Regions from separate parts of the Rossellomorea sp. FS2 genome, predicted to be linked through region 1. Evidence: riboswitches for the same ligand, from Rfam matches in the RefSeq annotation. Region 1 holds a riboswitch; the other holds the start of a gene.

Region 1 (3,408 bases):
CATTTTCCAGTTCCTGCAGGCTTTTGATGGTGCCGACTGCATCCACGTGGCCGTTGACGAAGTGACCGCCGAACCTGCCTCCTGCCGCCATCGCACGCTCAAGGTTCACCCGGGTTCCCGTTTTAAGGTTCCTGAGGGACGTCCCTTTGAAGGTTTCTGGCATCACATCTGCTGTAAACTCATTTTTTGAAAATGTGGTGACCGTCAGGCATACTCCGTTCACCGATATACTGTCTCCGATTGCCACATCACCCAGGACCTTTCCTGCAGCAAGCTTCAGCTCCATGGAAGAGGCGGATGAACGTACGGCCTTCACACTGCCGATTTCTTCTATGATTCCTGTGAACATGCTCGACCTTCCTTTCTTTCCTGGGGTACCGCGGTAATCTTAATGTCTTTCCCGATTGTTTCGATACTTTGGATCTCCACGGGGAGCCCTTCGGCTATGGATGGGAAACCATCTCCGCCGAAGCTTGGGAACGAGTTCCGTCCTCCGAGCAGTTTCGGGGCCATATAAAGGATGAGCTCCTGGAAGGCCTCCTCCTGAAGGAAGCTGCCGTGAATGCTGCTTCCACCTTCTACATAAACCGAGGTAATCGATTTTTTTCCAAGCTCACCGACAAGCTCTTTCATGGTGATGGCCGGACTTGATAGGGAGAGTATTTCACATCCCTCCTGAATGTATGCCTGCTTACGAAACTCAGGCACCTCACATCCTGTGATGAGGATGGTCGGGCTTTGACGATCTTGAATGATATGGGAGTGAATCGGGGTACGCAGGTGCGTATCCACGATAAGTCGAATGGGGTTTTTTCCACCTTGGGGCAAACGGGTGGTCAGGTGCGGATTGTCTTGAATGATGGTGTTGACTCCAACTACTATCGCGTCATGCCGGTGACGATCATAGTGGACGTCCAGTCTTGATTGTTGCGATGTGATCCATTTACTTTCTCCGGACGAAGAGGCAGTCTTGCCGTCCAATGTCACGGCGGACTTCAGCGTCACAAAGGGTGTGCCTGTCCGGATGAAGTGGAAGAAATGCTTATTGAGCTCAAGGGCTTCTGACTCTCCCATGCCGAGGTGGACATCAATGCCTGCTTCCTTCAACCGCTCGATTCCCCTCCCTCCTACAAGAGGATTGGGATCCTTGCAAGCGATGAAAACGCGTTTGATCCCGCTCTCGATGATCAGGTTTGCACACGGAGGCGTACGCCCGTGATGGGAACAAGGCTCGAGGGTCACATATATATCTGCCCCTTCGGCTTTATCACCCGCTTCCCTGATTGCATGGACCTCTGCATGAGGGCCGCCTGCCTTGAGATGCGATCCGGTGCCCACAATGGAACCATCTTTAACCACCACTGCTCCCACGACCGGGTTTGGTGAGGTCTGTCCTTGAGTGGCCCTTGCCAGTTGAAGGGCAAGGTTCATGTATTCATTGAGTTCCAATTTCTTCATTCACCTCCTGATTCATTCATAAAAAAACCCCAAGAACGTAGTCTTGGGGGAAGTTTGGCATGACGAAATAAAGCATCTATCCTGATCGTTTAAAAAATCAGTGATACACACTTGCCGTTCCTTCTCCCATCCAGACTTTCACTGTCGGCTTTGGAGTTTCACCAAATCCACCGTCTAATAACCATTAGCCGGGTCACGGACTGAGAGCATACGCTCATCACCGCCGGTAGGGAATTCCACCCTGCCCCGAAGGAAACCTATTCGATTATGTACTGATTATCACCTCAACACAAATTGATTGTCAAGCATTGAGTTTTTTGCCTCAGCTGCGTGATATCACTCGATCTACCTGTTGCGGACGGGATCTCGGTGCCCTCATGCGCCGAATTTCCTATCCCTGATCATCCCCGCTGAAAGGATATTCTCACGCCGGAACATCCTGATCCCCCGCTTCGTATGACAGTAGGCACGAACATGGGTAGCGGTTATGGACACAACGTGTATGACCCTCTCACTCAGCCGGGATTGACGGTCGATATAGATGATTTTCAATAGTATATCTTCTTCGATCGCTTTTCTCATCAAGGGGTCCATAAGCCCACTCCATTCTGCCTGGTATGAGCTGATTATATACGAACGTACGTTCTTTTTCAAGTGGGCGGTTTTCTTATGGCGTGATATAGAACTCCTGATCAAGATGCCAAAGAAAGGCGAATAACCAGTCCAATTCATCCGAGTAGGATTCATACATCGTAATCAAGGTGTGGTGGGCATCAAAAATGGCATGGAGGTTCGTCGGCAGAATCCCGGTTTGGATGGCAAACATATTTACGCCATTAAAGTTCAGTATCCACTTTTCGGCCCCCTTATAAATCAGGATTTTATCATTCTCAAGGCTTCTCCACTCGAGAGCGGTCCGGCTGGCGTATTTTAAGATGAACCGTTTTCCCACGGAATGATCCATGTTCAGGACCCGCTTTCTCTTTAAAATCGGAAGGGGATCTTTATTTTCCCTGTAAAAGGCGTAATCTTTTCTGGGACTGAGGGGCTGCTGCCGATGGATGGCATACTTCACCCATCCATTGGTCTTCACAAAAAAATACCCTTCCTTCGTTGAGACCCCAATCAGTGTGCTGCTTGATACCGGCAATTCGCGGAACCAGATTCGGTACGCTTTCCTCAACTCCCTGTTCATACTGACTGAAAGATACAGATTGGAACAGGCAGGTATGAAAATCAACAGGGGAAAATAGAAAAGGTCATGCATGACGAGGAGCATGCCGACACCGACCAGGAAGTACATCGTTCCCCTGAAAAGGAGGGTATACTGCTCGTTCTTGTAGATTTGATAGAGATTCATTTAAGCCCGTCCTTTCAAGCAGGAATCACTACTATGCTATGAACCATCCATCACATGCAGAACAGAAAAGAAGTTGGGTCAACACGAAAAAGGTACCATGACATGACGAACCCGATCAATGCAGGTTCTTTATACCGCTCATGATTTCCGGGAAAGACTTCGGGGAGCCCGTGAGCCTCCTCGGCAAGCCTGCGGGATCTCACATCAGCTACTCTTCCAGCAGGAGTCTTCGTCTTGCACTCCAGCTGGAAACAATGATCTGAATGGTCACAGGAAACAAACTAAAAACCCGAATTCAAGTGCCTGACTGTAGGCAATTGAATTCGGGCTTTACTAAACACGTTTGTCCCAGCTCTTATGTCCACGATAAAATCCGGTTCAGCTGTGCTTCTGCGTCTCGATACCCCTGTTGGTAAAGAGCATCCAGTTTAGCAGGGTTTTTCTCGATCCTGCTTACTTGGAGTGGTTCCTGGGGCTGGATGATGATGACTTCCCCCCTCCGCTCTTTTTCCTCGAGTTCAGCAATCGTTTGGTTGTAATGAAGATACCGATTTTTCAGTGCATGGTACAAATGAGGATACTGGGGATAT
Region 2 (3,408 bases), 160 kb from region 1:
CAAAGTCCCCAAAAAAGGTACAGAACGCCTTTCCGGTGCCTTTGCCTTATGCTTGTCACCTCAGAACGACCCGCCTGCGCTTTTCTATATGTCCAGCTCCGGCGGGTTGAGGCTCGAGGTCATAAGTCAAAGTCCCCCAAAAAGGTACAGAACGCCTTTCCGGTGCCTTTGCCTTATGCTTGTCGCCTCAGGACGACCCGCCTGCGCTTTTCTACTTGTCTAGCTCCGGTGGGTAGAGGCTCGAGGTCATAAGCCGAAGAATCCAAAAAGGCCAAGAACGCCTTTCCGGCTTCTTCGTCTTATGCTTGTCGCCTCAAAGCGACCCGCCTGCGCTTTTCTTGGTATATTTCTCTTGTTTAATGGCAGACTGATGGGTAGGGTTTTTTTGGAATAGTGGAGCTTTTAGGGGCATATAGTGAGAGGTATTGTTTTGTTTTGGGTGAGCATTTATTAGGAGGAACGGTATGATTGCTGATTATGGTCGGAGACTGTTGATTGTGATTGTGTTGGCGCTGTGTGTAGGCATGATTTTCATGACGGGGAGAGTCGCGAAGGCCGAAAGTGATTCCACTGCCGAATGGAGATTTCCGGTTGATGGAACCATTACGGATGTGTTCGGTTCGAGATCCGGGACCCATAAAGGGATGGACATCGGGGGCGAGGAAGGCAGCCCCGTTCATTCGGTGGCAGATGGGGTCGTGACAAGATCGTACTTATCTGATAGCTATGGTCATGTGGTATTCGTTCGTCATGAAAATGGATATGAGACGGTCTATGCTCATCTCATTTCAAGAGGGGTGAAAGAAGGGCAGGAAGTACATAGGGGTGAGCCGGTCGGGAAGCTTGGGAATACCGGGATATCCACCGGCCCCCATCTTCATTTTGAGATTCATGCAGGGGAATGGACGTTTGAAAAGGAAAATGCCATCGATCCTTTTGTCGTCTTCGGACAAGGCGGGGTCGGACAAGTGGTATTTGCTGATAAGAAAGATCCTTATCAGACCGTTGCGGCTTCACAGGCTGGAGGTGATCAGTATCGGGTGAAGAAAGGCGATACGTTATGGTCCATTTCCAATCAGCACGGCCTGAGTGTGGATGACCTCATGAAATGGAACGGTCTGAAGGATGCCACGATCGCGGTCGGTCAGGAGCTGAGTTTGAGGGAGGCTTCCTATCAGGTTGAACAGGGAGACACACTTTATTCTATTGCCGTTGCCCATGGAATAGAACTGGACAAGCTTTTGGCGGCCAATGATTTACGCAGGGATGCGCCGATCTATCCATCGCAAACGTTAAGGATCCACTGATTGTTTCGAATTCAAAGCATTACTCTTCACATAATGGCACTTCTTATGTATAATGAGTAAGAATAAAATAATATGATTCATCTTCGGGGCAGGGTGCAATTCCCTACCGGCGGTGATGAAGCACTGTTGCTTCTAAGCCCGCGAGCCTTTTTGAGGCAGGATTTGGTGAGACTCCAAAGCCGACAGTATAGTCTGGATGGGAGAAGATGAAGGTTACTGCCAATGCGTTCAGAAAAGGGAAGTCTGAATGTCTATTCGAGCATGCCTTTAACTCTCCTGGATAACATTTATCTGGGAGTTTTTTATTGGGGCTCGGGCATGACCATCTTCGATTGAGATGAATCTCCAAAAGGAGAGAGTGCTATGAAGAAAATGACGACACGCACATTCGTCACCGTTGGTATGTTGAGTGCCATTTCGTATGTATTGATGCTTTTAAACTTCCCTATCCCGCCTTTTCCGGCGTTTCTGCAGATCGACTTCAGTGATGTTCCGGCCTTGATGGCAACGGTAGCGCTGGGACCAGTTGCAGGGATCCTGGTGGAGCTATTCAAGAATGTGATTGATTATGTATTGACCGGTTCTGAAACAGGTGTACCGGTAGGACATGTGGCAAACTTTGCTGCTGGGATCCTCCTGATTTTACCTGTTCACCTTATCTACTCACGTTTCCAAACGAAAAAAGGCCTTCTTACCGGGCTAGTAACCGGTACGCTGGTCATGAGCATCGGCATGGGGATCATGAATTATTTCATCTTCCTTCCAGCCTATAAATATTTCATGAATTTCGAACTGCCGGCAGAAGTCATCGTGACCGGTATCGTTCCATTCAATATTCTTAAGGGGATCCTGGTGGCAGTCGTCTTTACCCTGCTGTTCATCAGAATCCAGAAATGGCTGTCGAAGCAATTCGGAAATCGACGCATGGCCTAATAAGAAATGAGCCTCCCCGGAGGCTCATTTCTTTTCGCACAACATAAAAAAGACGGCGAACCAATCGCCGTCTTTTTTACATCCTATTCGAATTTCAACGCATCGCCGTCGAATGGTTCGTCAGCCACCTTGATGGAATCAGTAGGGCAACCTTCGAATGCATCTACCATGTCATCTTCGAGGACATCCGGAACTTCAACAGTCCCTTGGTTATCGTCCAGCGTGACAAATGCAATGCCTTCATCATCATAATCATAAATATCTGGTGCTGCTGCACCGCAAGCTCCACAAGCGATACATGTATCTTTGTCCACGATCGTATACTTTGGCAAAGAAAAAACCTCCCGAAGATAATTCTATATAATTCATCATTATACACGTTGTTTAATGGTGAAAATCAATTACTATTCATCATTTTATAGAGGAATGGGTAACTTTTCAATAGTTAGGTACTCTTTTTCATATTTTTATCCGTTTCCGTCAAAACAAAACCTCGTTTAAGGGTGTTTTCGTGGTACAATATTTGACAATAACCTACACGTTAAGGAGTCATTGCATTGACATATCTTCACTATTTGATTTTGGATTCCCTGGAAAGGCTGGGGGAGGAACGGTCTGTGTATTCCGTTTACCATATCATCAAAGGGAAAAAATCTTCTCAGTCCATACAGGATGCACATCTCTTTGGGTTGCAGGCTCTCTTCCTGTCACTTCCAAAACTGAAAAGGGACTACTTTGACCGGTGCATTGCTGAGCTACAGGAAGAAGGCTCCATCACCCTGAGCGATGATAACCGCGCCCGGCTGACCCGTTCGGGAGAAGAGGGAGTGGCGTCCTACTTTCAGGAAAAACCGTATCCTGCCCATATGGATGGATTAAAGCATGGTGATCAGGCCATCCTCCTGTGGAAGAGGCTCAGCCTACTGGTACAGGTGTTATCCAATGCTCGAATGAACGAAACGTCGTATTTCCCCGTGCAAAGGGACCGGAAAGTTCAAGATTGGTTAAAAGGGTTCATCCGGAAGCAGGGGAAGACCGAAGTTTTGTCAGCGAAGCTGTTTGAAGAGCTGTACACATTGCTATCCCAAACAACATCTGGTGAAGATCCAGGGATCCTTGTGCAGCGGCTTACGGGATACAGGGACTACGGAACCACGGAAGGGCAATC

Evidence for each region. Region 1 has a riboswitch for FMN ahead of ribD (bifunctional diaminohydroxyphosphoribosylaminopyrimidine deaminase/5-amino-6-(5-phosphoribosylamino)uracil reductase RibD). Riboswitches for the same ligand answer to the same signal wherever they lie in the genome.
Region 2: linked by a shared signal. The riboswitch ahead of ACNA6I_RS03560 (ECF transporter S component) and the one ahead of ribD (bifunctional diaminohydroxyphosphoribosylaminopyrimidine deaminase/5-amino-6-(5-phosphoribosylamino)uracil reductase RibD) in region 1 are both predicted to bind FMN.

Annotation. Positions count from the first base shown of each region.
Region 1 covers NZ_JBLRVS010000001.1:835,896-839,303, reverse strand. Annotated here, with positions in the region: gene ribE (riboflavin synthase) at 1-349, opposite strand, end outside; gene ribD (bifunctional diaminohydroxyphosphoribosylaminopyrimidine deaminase/5-amino-6-(5-phosphoribosylamino)uracil reductase RibD) at 331-1,458, opposite strand; FMN riboswitch at 1,573-1,716, opposite strand; gene ACNA6I_RS04505 (hypothetical protein) at 1,834-2,040, opposite strand; gene ACNA6I_RS04500 (hypothetical protein) at 2,126-2,818, opposite strand; gene ACNA6I_RS04495 (hypothetical protein) at 2,959-3,081, shown strand; gene ACNA6I_RS04490 (patatin-like phospholipase family protein) at 3,174-3,408, opposite strand, start outside.
Region 2 covers NZ_JBLRVS010000001.1:671,786-675,193, forward strand. Annotated here, with positions in the region: gene ACNA6I_RS03555 (M23 family metallopeptidase) at 465-1,307, shown strand; FMN riboswitch at 1,383-1,519, shown strand; gene ACNA6I_RS03560 (ECF transporter S component) at 1,671-2,240, shown strand; gene ACNA6I_RS03565 (ferredoxin) at 2,324-2,572, opposite strand; gene ACNA6I_RS03570 (helix-turn-helix domain-containing protein) at 2,798-3,408, shown strand, end outside.